Regions from separate parts of the Bradyrhizobium sp. SHOUNA76 genome, predicted to be linked through region 1. Evidence: riboswitches for the same ligand, from Rfam matches in the RefSeq annotation. Region 1 holds a riboswitch; each other region holds the start of a gene.
What was found. Region 1 has a riboswitch for cobalamin ahead of MOV74_RS28840 (DUF1636 domain-containing protein). Riboswitches for the same ligand answer to the same signal wherever they lie in the genome.
Positions count from the first base shown of each region.

Region 2: linked by a shared signal. The riboswitch ahead of MOV74_RS32480 (energy-coupling factor ABC transporter permease) and the one ahead of MOV74_RS28840 (DUF1636 domain-containing protein) in region 1 are both predicted to bind cobalamin.
Region 3: linked by a shared signal. The riboswitch ahead of MOV74_RS16145 (TonB-dependent receptor domain-containing protein) and the one ahead of MOV74_RS28840 (DUF1636 domain-containing protein) in region 1 are both predicted to bind cobalamin.

Region 1 covers NZ_JALBHA010000400.1:55-5,539, reverse strand. Annotated here, with positions in the region: partial or broken gene MOV74_RS28850 (cobaltochelatase subunit CobN) at 1-1,428, opposite strand, end outside; gene cobW (cobalamin biosynthesis protein CobW) at 1,428-2,477, opposite strand; gene MOV74_RS28840 (DUF1636 domain-containing protein) at 2,474-2,848, opposite strand; cobalamin riboswitch at 2,942-3,162, opposite strand; gene cobO (cob(I)yrinic acid a,c-diamide adenosyltransferase) at 3,203-3,838, shown strand; gene MOV74_RS28830 (cobyric acid synthase) at 3,844-5,292, shown strand; partial or broken gene MOV74_RS28825 (threonine-phosphate decarboxylase) at 5,281-5,485, opposite strand, start outside.
Region 2 covers NZ_JALBHA010000526.1:47-3,917, forward strand. Annotated here, with positions in the region: partial or broken gene MOV74_RS32465 (histidine phosphatase family protein) at 1-149, shown strand, start outside; gene cobT (nicotinate-nucleotide--dimethylbenzimidazole phosphoribosyltransferase) at 142-1,194, opposite strand; gene cobF (precorrin-6A synthase (deacetylating)) at 1,205-1,954, opposite strand; gene MOV74_RS32480 (energy-coupling factor ABC transporter permease) at 1,995-2,672, opposite strand; cobalamin riboswitch at 2,709-2,928, opposite strand; gene cobA (uroporphyrinogen-III C-methyltransferase) at 2,974-3,705, opposite strand; partial or broken gene MOV74_RS32490 (cobyrinic acid a,c-diamide synthase) at 3,702-3,871, opposite strand, start outside.
Region 3 covers NZ_JALBHA010000127.1:204-4,074, reverse strand. Annotated here, with positions in the region: gene MOV74_RS16150 (hypothetical protein) at 1-235, opposite strand, end outside; gene MOV74_RS16145 (TonB-dependent receptor domain-containing protein) at 283-2,520, opposite strand; cobalamin riboswitch at 2,635-2,848, opposite strand; gene MOV74_RS16140 (hypothetical protein) at 2,897-3,148, opposite strand; gene MOV74_RS16135 (hypothetical protein) at 3,298-3,507, opposite strand; gene MOV74_RS16130 (hypothetical protein) at 3,645-3,821, opposite strand.

The DNA of each region.
Region 1 (5,485 bases):
TTGGATCGCAGCGAAGTGGAACGAGCCGTCGCGACAGCTCGGATCATCCTCCGGCGCTCCCCAGGCTTGCGCGAGATCGTCCTGCAAGACTTGCGGCAGGCGCGAAAGCGCCGCGCGATAGTCGGCAACGCGCCAGGTCAGTTGCCGATTGAGCAGTGTTTCGCCGAGCGCACGGACCGGCGCAACATCGAAGTTGGCCTCCGCGAGATCAGACAACAACGCCTCGACAGACGCCAGCGCATCGAGACCGACGGCGTGCGCGATCTGGTGCGGGCGTCCCGGATAGTTCGAGAGCACGAGTGCCAGCCGCTTCTCGCCGGCGGGCTTCTCCACGAGGCGGCGCCAGGCCGCGACGCGTGCGGCGACCGCCGTCACACGTTCCCCATCCGGCCGATGTGCCAGATGCGAAAATTGCAGATCGGGATCGCGTTGCGCCGCCGACTTGAAGCTCACCACGCCCGTGAACAGCCGACCGTCGACCTCGGGCAGCACCACATGCATCGCGAGATCGCCGGGCGAGAGGCCACGCAGCGACTCCGCCCAGTCCTCGCGCCGCGCCGTGGAGAGTGCGACCTGGAACACCGGACACGATGCAGCATCGAACGCCGTCGTGCCGTCGTCGCTGAGGGCCGAGAACGCCGTCGCGTTGACGATCGCGGCCGGAGGATTTTGCGCGAGATAGGCGCGCAGCCAGTCGGCGACGCCCGCGGCCTTCAGCGAGGTGACGAACACGCCACAGGCGTCAAAGCCCTTCTCGCGCAGCGCCGCGATCAGGGCATCGACCGGGCCGGTGTCCGCGGCGGTGAGATAGGAGCGATAGAACGTCACCAGCGCGCGGGGCTTCCCCTCGCCACCCACCGGCGCGGCGATGACGCCGCGCGCGGGATCGTAGAAGCCCATCTCGGGCACGCTCATCTCGCCGATAACAGGACCGGCATAGAGACCCGAGGCCAATGCGAGCTGCGCAATCGCGGCTTGGGCGGCGACCGGCCCACCGGTGTCGCAGAGCACCTTGAGCCGGCGCAGCGTCGAGACCGGCAGAGTCGAATACGCATCGAGCCGCGTGTCGTCACGGCCATCGGCCGGCAGCACCGCCAGCACGATGTTGCGGTCCTTGGCGAGTTGTTGCAAGGCAGCCAGCCCATACGCCCAATAGGACTCCCCGCCGATCAGGCGCACCAGGATGCCACGCGCCTGCGACAGCGTGCGCTCGATATAGGTGTCGACCGACAGGGGGTGACGGAGCTCCGCGAGATTGGCAAGCCGCAGCGTCGGCAGGCTGCCCTGGCCGCGCCGCCAGCCGGCCGCGAACGCGGCGAGATCGGAATCCGAATACGAGAGCACCACGAGATCGGCCGGGTCCTGGCCGATGTCCCTTGGCGTCGCGGTCTCCTCCAGACCGCGGCTCTCGCGGAAGACGACGTGCATCAGATGCCGAGCCTTGAGATACCAAGTCCTGCCTTGATGGCGGCCTCATCGATATCGCCGTGCTCGCCGATCACGACGAGCTTTGAGTGCCTGTGACCTGCGCCCCAGGGCTTGTCGAACTGGTGACGCACGCGCTCGCCGACCGCCTGCAGCAGAAGGCGCATCGGCTTGCCCGCGACGGCGATGTAACCTTTCGCCCGCAGCACGTTCTGCTCGCGCGCCAGCTTCTGCACCGATGCGACCAACGCGTCGATGTCAGCCACTTCAGGCAGATCGATCACGACGGAGGCGAAATCGTCGTGCTCGTGCTCCTCCTCGCCGTCATGGTGCGAGGGGCGTGCAGCGAGATCGTTCTCGGCGGCGGCGCCGAGGCCGAGGATGAGGCGCGCATCGATCGCGCCGTCGGTGACAGGGAGCATCGGCACGCGCCGCGGCATCTCGGCGGTGATCGCGGCCTTGGCGGCTTCAATGCCGGCGGCGCCCGCGAGATCGGCCTTGGTCAGCAGCACGATATCGGCGCAGGCGATCTGATCCTCGAACACCTCCGACAGCGGCGTCTCGTGATCGAGATTCTCGTCCGCTGCGCGCTGCGCTTCGACTGCAGCCGGGTCAGGCGCGAAGCGGCCGGCCGCGACCGCCTCGGCGTCGGCCAGCGCGATCACACCGTCGACCGTGATGCGCGAGCGGATCTCCGGCCAGTCGAACGCTTTCAGCAGCGGCTTCGGCAGCGCCAGGCCCGAGGTCTCGATCAGGATGTGATCCGGTCGCACCGGACGCGCCAGCAGTTTTTCCATGGTTGGAATGAAATCGTCGGCGACGGTGCAGCAGATGCAGCCATTGGCGAGCTCGACGATGTTCTCTTCCGGGCAGTTGGCATCGGCGCAGGACTTCAGGATTTCGCCGTCGACGCCCTCGCTGCCGAACTCGTTGACGAGCACCGCGAGCTTCTTGCCGTTTGCATTGGTGAGCAGATGCTGGATCAGCGTGGTCTTGCCGGAGCCGAGAAAACCCGTGACCACCGTCACAGGGACTTTTGCGAGCGAGTTCATTCGGCGGCCTCCGGCACGACGGCAACAGGGGGAATGCGGGCAAGCGACTGCTTGCGGAAGATCTCGGGACGGCTGCGCCATGGCACGATTCCGTCGGGCGCCGCCGCATAGGCCGCCGCGCCCGCGACCACGTCCTGCGCGTTGGCATCCGAGAGGCGGCCATAGACATAGGACCAGCGGCCGGGCGCGCTGAGCGCGACCGAGCAGCCCTGGCTGCAGGCCGACAGGCATTCAACGGGAACCACATTGACGCCGTCGGGCACGCCGGCGTCGAGGATCGCACCATGCAGGCGTTTTCCGGGCGTCGTCTCGCCCTCGCCGGGCGTCTCGCCGGCACGGCAGGTGATGCAGACGTGAAGTGTGACGGTCATCGCCTCTTCCAGATAATAGCGGGAGGCGATGAGGCACACGGACCATTCCCCAGAAGGCCCGTTTCCCCGTCGCGGAACACCCCGTCCGCCGGTCCAAAACTCGTCCGCGCTGGCAGGTCTCCCGGCTTGCGGAGCAGGGTCTTGCCCTTCGATCCCCGCCTTCCCGATCCCAAAGGGAATCAGTGGCTTCGGGCATCTCTCCGGTCACGGTCGCGGGGGCGGCTGCAGTTTGGACCCAAATCTTGCCGATTCGGACCCTATCGCATTCCCTCTTCGCCTGTCATAGGACAGGAACCAACGCCGGGCCACCATTTGCCGGTGGCCGCCTCTTGTCAAGCCGAAGGACCGGGACCGATGACGCCTGAACCGGATACCCAAACAGCCGAGGAAACCGACGCCCGGCACGCCCAGAAAATGGCGAAGAAGAAGGCCGCCCGCGACAAGATCATGGCGACCAAGAGCGGCGAAAAGGGACTGATCATCGTCCACACCGGCGCCGGCAAGGGCAAGTCGTCCTCGGCCTTCGGCATGATCGTCCGCTGTGTCGCCCATGGCTTCCCCTGCGCGGTCGTGCAGTTCATCAAGGGTGCCTGGGATACCGGCGAGCGGCGCCTGCTGACCGGCCATTTCGGCGATCTCTGCCAGTTCCACGCGATGGGCGAAGGGTTTACCTGGGAGACGCAGGACCGCGCCCGTGACATCGCCGCGGCGCGCGCCGGCTGGGAGAAGGCCAAGGAGCTGATCCTCGACGAGAGCTTGCGCATGGTCGTGCTCGACGAGATCAACATCGCGCTGCGCTACGACTATCTCGATATCGCCGAGATCGTCGAATTCCTGACGACGCAAAAGCCCGCGATGACCCATGTCGTGCTCACCGGGCGCAACGCCAAGGACGAGCTGATCGAGATCGCCGATCTCGTCACCGAGATGACCCTGGTCAAGCATCCCTTCCGCTCCGGCATCAAGGCGCAGGCCGGCGTCGAGTTCTGAATTCGATGGCGCGCACATTGATGATCCAGGGGGCCGGCTCGGACGTGGGCAAATCGCTCATCGTCGCCGGACTCGCGCGCGCCTTCACGCAGCGCGGCCTGCGCGTGCTTCCGTTCAAGCCGCAGAACATGTCGAACAACGCGGCCGTCACCGTCGATGGCGGCGAGATCGGCCGTGCCCAGGCACTGCAGGCGCTCGCCGCCGGCGTCGAGCCGCACACCGACATGAATCCGGTGCTGCTGAAGCCCGAGACCGATGTCGGCGCGCAGGTGATTGTCCAAGGCAAACGTATCGCGACCGCGCGGGCGCGCGACTACGCCGCGATGAAGCCGTCGCTCATGGGCGCGGTGCTGGAGAGCTTTGAGCGACTGAAGGTGCGCGCCGATCTCGTGCTGGTGGAAGGCGCCGGCAGTCCCGCCGAGGTGAACCTGCGCAAGGCCGACATCGCCAATATGGGCTTTGCCCGCAAGGCCGACGTGCCGGTCGTGCTGGTCGGCGACATCGACCGCGGCGGCGTCATCGCCCAGCTCGTCGGCATCAAGACGGTGATCGACCCCGACGATGCCGCGATGATCCAGGGTTTCGTCATCAACAAGTTCCGCGGCGATCCCACGTTATTCAAAGATGGTTATGGGCTAATCGAAACGAAGACCGCCTGGCGCGGCCTTGGTGTGCTGCCCTGGTTTGGGCGCGCCGGCGAGCTGCCGGCCGAGGACGCACTGGGTCTGACCGACGCGCGAAAACTCGGTCAATGCAAGATCGCGTGCCTCGCGCTGTCGCGGATCGCCAATTTCGACGACCTCGATCCGCTCAAGCTCGAGCCGGGCGTCGATCTCGTGATGGTGCGCCCGGGCGAAGCGATCCCCGGTGACGTCAGGCTGGTCATTATCCCCGGCTCAAAGTCCACCCGCGGCGATCTCGCCTTCCTGCGGGCGCAGGGCTGGGACATCGATCTCTTCGCGCATCATCGCAGGGGCGGCCATGTGCTCGGCCTCTGCGGCGGCTATCAGATGCTCGGGCGCAGTGTCGCCGACCCCGACGGTATCGAGGGCCCCGCGGGCGACACGCCGGGGCTGGGGCTGCTGGACGTCGAGACGGTCATGAGCCCGCAGAAAACGCTGACGCGTGTCGCCGCCGTGCACGCCGCGACGGACCAGCCGATCGAAGCCTACGAGATCCACATCGGCCGCACCGACGGGCCCGATCGCGCGCGGCCATTTGCGAAACTGAACGGCGAGCCGGAAGGCGCGATCTCGAGGGATGGCCGCGTGCAGGGCAGCTATTTGCACGGCCTGTTCACGTCGGACGATTTCCGCAAGGCGTTTTTGGCCAAGCTCGACATTCCCGCAGGCGATGAGCCCTACCACGCCAGGGTCGAGAGCGCTCTCGATGCCCTCGCCGACCACATCGAGAAGCATCTCGACGTCGAAGGCCTGCTCGCGCTAGCGCGCTAGGACCTCGACAAGGCGCGTCCATTCGGCTTCGCTGCCAGGAAGCCCAAGGCGCAGCCATGTCGGCTTTTGTGCGAAGAGACGCGACCAGATCTGGCCGCACGCGAGCTTCTCCTGCGCGGCGAGCGCGTCGGGTGTCTCGTAGAGACGGAACAGCCGCGTGCCGCCGACCAGCCGCCAGCCTTGCGCCCGCACC
Region 2 (3,871 bases), on a different contig from region 1:
CCGGCACCATCCGCGCCGCGCTCTGCATCGCGCTGGATCTCACGCCGCAGGCAGCCTTGCGCTTCGTGATCGATCCGCTGTCGCTGACCCGGATCGATCGCCTCGCGGCCGGCTGGCGCATCGTGTCCGTCAACCAGCGGATCAGCTAGGTCTGTCAGGCACGTTGGCTTGCGCGAATGTTGCCATGCCGTTGTGGAGCGCGCAGGCGAGGCGCACCAGCGGCAGCGCGATGGCGGCACCTGATCCCTCGCCGAGCCTGAGGTCGAGGCTGATCAGCGGTTGCACATTGAGCGCGCGGAGCACCAGACGATGCCCCTGCTCGGCCGATTGATGCGAGGCCAGCTGGAACGGCTGGCATGACGGGTTCAGCCGTGCTGCGGCGAGCGCTGCCACCGACACGATGAAGCCGTCGATCAGCACGGGGATGCGGCGCTGCGCGGCCGCGATGATCGCGCCTGAGATCGCTGCGATCTCGAGCCCGCCGACAGCACACATGATTTTTTCGGGCGACGCACCCGCAACGCCATGCAGCGCAATCGCGGCATCGATCACGCGCGCCTTGTGTGCGCGGCCGGCCGCATCGATCCCAGTGCCGCTGCCGGCGATTTCCTCGGCACTCACGCCAAGCAGGCTCGCCGCGATCGCCGCCGAGGTTGTGGTGTTGCCGATGCCCATCTCGCCGAAGATCAGCAGATCGGGCTGATTGGTCGCCGCACGCGCAACCGCGCGCTGGCCGGCCTCGAAGGCAAACGCCAGCTCCGCAGGTGTGAGCGCGGCCTCGACGCTGAAATCGCGGGAGCCCTGGCGCGGCCTGTCGGTGACGATGCCGCCTATCTCCTCCCGCGCCAGCGTCCCGGCGTCCACGACCTCCAGGCTCGAGCCCAACTCGCGCGCCAGCACTGAGATCGCCGCGCCGCCGGCGGCAAAATTCGCCATCATCGCGATGGTCACTTCTTGCGGATAGGCCGAGACGCCCTGCGCGACGATGCCGTGATCGCCGGCGAAGATGATGATCGGCACAAGCGCGGCGCGCGGTTGCTCCGTCGCCTGCAAACCTGCAAGCTCGATTGCAAGCTGCTCGAGCCGGCCGAGTGCACCGGTCGGCTTTGTCAGCTGCGCCTGCCGCGCCATCGCCGCCTCGCGATGGATCGCGGAGATCTCGGGGCACTTTTGGTAGACCCATTCGGGGAGCATGCTGCCTCGCTTAACGCGCGCGCTTGAGGATGTAGCTGTCCATGATCCAGCCGTGCCGCGCGCGCGCGTCCTGCCGCACCGCGACAATGCGCGGGCCGATCTCGGCCAGCGCGCCGGATAGGATGATCTGGTCGGGCATGCCGAGATAGGCGCCCCAATAGATTTGAATCCCGGCTGAATCTAGCGACTGGAACGCCGTGTCGCCGTCGAGCATCACCACCACGGTGTCGACGCCCTGCGGCCAGCCGCCCTCGCGCAAGCGGCGGCCGGTCGAGACCAAAAAGGGCTCGCCGATGTCGTTGAGCGGCAGCGCATGCGCCGCGCACAGCGCCTGAATCGAGGTGATACCGGGCACGACTTCAATCTTCGGCAAGGGATTGAGCCGACGCGCAATGCGCAGCGAGGAATCATAGAGCGAGGGATCGCCCCAGATCAGCAGCGCGACCTTGCCCTTGCCTGCAAGATGTTCTGCGATCGTCTGCGACCAGGTCGCGGCGACCGCATCGTGCCAATCGTCCACGCCCTTGCGGTAATCCGCTTCACCGGCGTCGCGCACGGGGAGATCGAACTCGGCGATTTCAGTCTTGTCGCTGGTGAGCACGTCCGCGCAGATCGTCCGCCGGAGATCGGCGAGGTCGGATTTCGCCGTTCCCTTGCGCGGGATCAGGACGAGATCGGCCGCGTTGATGGCGCGGATCGCGGCGCGCGTGAGCTGATCGGGATCGCCGCAGCCGATGCCTATCAGGGAGAGCGTGAGCATCGCGAGCGCGAGGGGCGGCATACCGCCCCTCGCTGATCTCTCAGGCCGCGTTATGCAGGCGCGGGGTGACGAGGCCTGGCGCGGTGACGCCACGCAGCGACTTCGCCAACGCCAGCACGGCGAGATCGGCCAGCGGCTCGATCACGATGACGAGCGCATAGGAGGCCGCGAACGCCGCGATGTTGGCGAGGTTGCTCATGGCAAAACCGGAGCCATAGAGCGCCCAGAACGCCACCCAGGCGATCACGCCAGCCTGATAGGTCGTCGAGAGCGCCAGCGCCTGCCGATACTTCAAATCGACATAGGCGGTGTTACGGGCAATGATCCGCGAGGCGATCGCCTGGATCGCGAACAGCGGCACCAGCAGCGTCGTGACGTTCATGCCGTATTGCGGGATGTCGGCCGGCTCGAACAACACGCCCTGGAGCAACAGGCCGAGCGCCAGGCCGAAGGCCGCAGGCGCCGCGCCGAACAGCAGGAACAAGGTCGAGCCGAGGATGAAGTGCACTTCGGAGACGCCGACCGGGAAGTGCGGCAGAACCTGGAAGAAAGTGAAGACGAGGCCCGTTGTGGCGAGCGTTCGCGCCGCGAAAGAGCCGACGCCCTGCTCGCGCACGGTCTCGGCTGCAAGTTTCAAGGCAACGCCGCCTGCGGCGATGCCGGTTGCGTAACTCAACACGAGCTTGGCGCCCGTCACGATTCCGGGTTCGATATGCATGGCTCAATTCCTTCCTGCCGTCACACCCGACGGCCTTGGCCTCAAAACGTGCAGGGCCGGTCTCCTGGCTCGCGGTTCACTGGGATCTCCGGCCTTCCCGAACCTTTCGGCCCAGTGGCGGTTCGGAGCCCCTCACCGCTTACAGTCGCGGGGGCGGCTGGGGTTTTGGGCGCCGCAACTTGGTCCGCCCACCCCCATTCCCGATTATGCTCCGACGCTTTGCGCCGCGTTGAGCACCATGCCTCTCCTGTGTGCCCCTTTCGCGGAGCCGGCGTCAAGGGGCGAACGGCCACCGCGGCCGTCACGACGGATAATCCCCCGCCAGCGCGCCGAACAGGATCACCGCAGCCGTGGATGCGGCGCCGCCGCGGGCAAGCTGCTCGGCAAGCTCGGCAATGGTGGTCCGGACCAGCCGCTCGTCGGGGCGGCCGAGGGATTCGGCGAACAGCGCCGGCGTATCCGCGGCGAGACCGTGCGCAATCAATTTTGCGGCAAGCCCCGGGAAGGTGCGCCGCCCCATATAGACCACGGTCGTCGCTTCAGGATCGGCCAGTGCAGCCCAATTCAGATTCGGCGGCAGCTCGCCCGTCACATCAGCCCCGGTCACGAACTGCACCCGGCGCGAGGTATGACGACGGGTCAGGGGAATGCCCGCTTGCGCGGCGGCCACACAGGCCGAGGTGACGCCGGGAATGATCTCATAGCCGATGCCCGCCTCGCGCAGCGTCTCCAGCTCCTCCTCGAGCCGGCCGAAAATGCCGGCGTCGCCCGACTTCAAGCGAACCACGCGCACGCCTGTCGCGGCATAGTCGACCAGGAGACGGTTGACATGGTGCTGCTTGGTCGAGGGTCGCCCGGCCCGCTTCCCGACCGCGACGAGATTGGCGCCGGGCCGGGCGAGATCGAGGATCGCACCCGACGCAAGATCGTCATAGAGCACGACGTCGGCCTCGCGCAGCCGCGCGGCGCCCTTGAGCGTGAGCAGCTCGGGATCGCCGGGGCCGGCGGAGATGAAGGAGACAAAACCGCTCACCGGTCCTCCGCGATCAGATGAAAGAACGTGCCGGTGGCACGTCCGCGCCGCGAGCCGGTCTCGGCGATGACCGCGCCAGTCGCATCAAGCACCACGGCCAGCGGCGTGTCGGGCTGGGCGAGGATCGTCGAATAGTGGAATTCGTGGCCGCGCAGGCGCGCACCGG
Region 3 (3,871 bases), on a different contig from region 1:
CGATGATCTGGTTCACGAGCCAGGCGCCGGTGACGACGAGCAACGCCGGGCGCGCCGGCAGCATTGCCGCGGCAACGACGGCGAAGGCCGCAAACGGCGTTGCGCAGGCGAAGGCAAAGCTTGCGAGCGCGCATGAGACCGTCAGCAGCGCAAAGCAGAACATCGGCGCAAGGCGCGGCGCGACCGGGTGAAGCCGGAAACGGTCGCCGTGAGACGGCTGGGTGTTAAGTGGCATGGGTGATCTCTTCTCGTTCGGATGCTCGTCCATTTCAGGGAATGTGATTAGAACGTGGCGCCGGCCTTGAGCAGATAGGTGCGACCGGGCAGCGGATAGGCGCTGAAGCGACCGTCCGTGAAGGTGCTTGCGATGGCGTAGTCGTAGTAGAACGCATTCAGCGCGTTGTTGACGCTGAGCGACCAGAAGTAGCGCTCATACTGGCCGCTGAGCTTGAGGTCGATCGTGCCGTTGGCGGGAATCGGCTTCTGGGTGCCCGCCTGATCGTTGTCCATGCGCCGCTCGCTCCAGAAGCGCGCGGTGGCATCGAGCACCAAATAATTCTGCCAGATGTTCCAGGTGACGCCCGCACTCGCGGTGTAGCGCGACACCAGCGGCACGTCATTGCCGGCCCAGACGCCTTCGCGGAAGACGGCGCGGGTGTAGGCCACGCCGGAGCGCAGCAGCAGAGCGTCGTTGACGCGATAAGACAGGCTGGTCTCCGAGCCGTAGCGGCGGGTCGGATCAAGATTGGTGTTGTAGAACAGGACCGGGTTGAAATGGACCTCGTTGGTGAGGTCCATCAGATAGAGACTGCTTTGCAGCTGCAGCCCGCCGCCCTTGATACGCAGACCGCCCTCGATGTCCTGCGAAGTCTGGGTCTTGAGCTGGAACGTTTGCGGGATCGCGGCGAAGGTCAGGGGATCGAACGAAGGCCCCGAGGACAGGCGCTCGTCCACGTCGGGCGTGCGGAACGCGCGCGCGGCGCGGCCGAACAGCGAGACCATGTCGTTGAGGCGATGCTCGGCCCCGAGATGCAGCGCATATTGGGTCTCGTTGCTCGTCAGCGGCAGCGCGCCGATGTCGGCGTTGAACGGCGCCGCCGGGTCGAAATTGTCGCGTGCCGCAAGACTGACGGTCTGCACCCGCGCGCCATAGGAGATGTCGGTCGTAGGCGCCACGCCCAATGTGTGCTGAAAATAGCCTGCGACCGTCTGCTGCCTGAGATCGTAATTGTGCCAGGAGGAGAGCCCCTGCCCGGCGCCGCGGTTCTGCTGAAAGCTCGCATCGTAATAGTCGATGCCGGTCAGGAGCTGCGACGGCATGCCGAGCATGAGGCTCTTCACACTGAGCCGCGGCGTGATCGACCACGTCGTCAGATGGGAATCGACATAGGTCGACGTGAAGAAGGCCGGAACCGGCACCGGGCTGGAGAAGAACGCGCTCTGCTGCTTCTTGTCGCGCACGCCGCCGTCGACGATGAGATCGACGCCGTTGACGAGGGTCTTGGTGAAGCCCGCTGTTGCGCTAAACCCCTGCTGGTTGGCGTAGTTGAACGGCGTGCTCGTCCCTCGCCGGTTGGTCTTGAGCTCGTCGAGGCCGATCGAGGGATCGACGGTGCGCCCGCCCGGCAATCGCAGCTCCTGATTGTCGCCCGTGACGGTGAGAAAAGCGGTCAGGCCCGGTGTTGAGTAATTGAGATTGCCGACGCCGTTTTGCTGGGAATAGCGATTGTTGTCGCGATAGCCATCGGTCCTGACGGCATTGCCATAGAACGAGGTCGACCACGGACCGGAATTGAGCGAGGTCGAGACGTTGCCGAGCCTGGCGTTGAACGAGCCGAAGCCGGCCTCGATGCGCGCGGTCACCGGCGGTCCGCCGACGCCGTTTTTGGTGACGATGTTGATCACGCCGCCGACGGCGTTGTCGCCGTAGAGCACCGCTCCCGAATTGCCGCGCGTGATCTCGATACGCTCGATGGAATTGAGCGGGATGGTGGAGAGGTCCACCTGTGCCATGTCGACGTCGTTCAGCCGCCGTCCGTTGACCAGCACCAGCGTGTTGGCGTTGGCAAAGGCGCCGAAGCCGCGCAGATCCACGCTGGTCTTCGCGCCGATCTGACCGCCATAGAACGTCGTGATCTGGGCGCCCGGGGTCTGCGTCGCGATGATCTCGGCTAGCGTCTGCGACGGCGAATGCGCGATATCTGCGGCCGTGATGACGGTCGTGGCGGCCCCGACGATACCGCCGTTGCTGGCGACAGCCTCGGAGCCCGAGCCGGATGAGCCGGCGCCATTGCCTGCCGGCGCGACATTCGCGGTTCCCCGGCGCTTCGTCGGCTCGCCGTCACCGATCGCCCTGGCGCGGGTGCGGTTCTGATCGTCGGGCTTGGTCACTTCGATCGGCGGCAGTTGCTCGGCAAGGGCCTGCTGGGCGAAGGCGGGGGACAGATCGAGCGAATGGAGGGAAACGGACGCGAGCAGGCCGGCGCTGAGGCGCCTGGCGGCAGAGACAAGACGGGACACGGTTGTAAACCTCGGTATGACGTCAGTGGCACGTCACAGCGAACGAGGTTTCACGGCAGAGCGATGGATTGCTCCGGTGAAACCAATGTCTGTACTCCCCGACCGACTTCTTCGCGTGTGACCACGGCTGACGGCAGGTCTCCTGGCTCGCGGGTCGTTACCTTACGTCGCCTTCCCAGGACCGAGATTCCCAGTGGCATAGGACGAAAGATTCACCGCTTACAGTTGCGGGGGCAGCCGTGGCGTTGAGACAAATCCCCGTTGGGACAATCCCGCACCACATTCCCTTTTGATCTCCGTGAGGAGAACCGTCACCGATCAACTTACGTGGCGTCACGCCGGGGAGTCAATCGACGGGCGGCTGTTGTCACCGCCCTCAGGTCCGCCCTCGCATACGCTGGGCCTGGGCCCAGGCGACAGCGACGTCGCGAGGCGGAGCATCGACGCGCTTGATCGGGGTCAGTTCGCCGGAGGCCGAGACGATCGCGGTTTCCTCGCGCCGGCAGCGCGTGCAGACAAAGCGGACCTCGTGCGGGGACGCCCACCAGCTCGACCGCTTCACATTGGCCGCCATCGGCCAGGCATCGCAATGCGAGCACGAGACCAGAAATCGACCGGGATCGAGCATACCCATTTCCATCGGACTCCGCGTCCTGCCGCCACCTTCAATGTTTAACCCAAGTGAATCGTTCCGGTGCCCAAGCACCGCCAGCTCCTGTTCCTTGGAAGCCGGCGATCTCGGGCTCGCCGTTCCCGGCCGCCACAGGCGTCAGGATCTCAGCGCGCGCCCTTGAGGGTGCAAGAGGTCGTGCAGGTGACCGTGGTGCCGCGATCGCACGATTTGCAGGCATTGACGCACTGGTTCATGTCGCGGGGATTGTAGCTGTAGTTCCGCATCGGGCAGGCCGACGTCGAGCCGGTGATGTCCTGCTCCTGATCGCAGGCCGCCGTCATGAGCGCGAATATGATCACGGCAACGAGGCGCATGTGATTGCCCTGTCAAGCATGGCAAATGACACTCGCGAGTCGCGCTGCACTGCAGCGACCCCGGCCTTCCAGCACGAGCAATCGCTCGCGTGCTTCAAGGATGCGCGCCAAACATTAAGAACGGATTGCAGGCGGCGTCAGGCAGCAGCCTTGGTCGCGATCGCCTGGCGCATGTCCGCCGCCAATTGGCGGTACTGCTCCGAAAGCTTCAGATAGAACTCGCGTTTGGTGCTGTCGGTGGCGAGCCTGGCAATCAGCTCGCATTCGGCGGTGAGCGTCTCGAACCGTTCCAGTCTGTTCTGAAGGTCTGTCATCGGCGTGTCCCCGTCAAACGCCTCAAGGACACCCAACCTAAGCCCGGGAA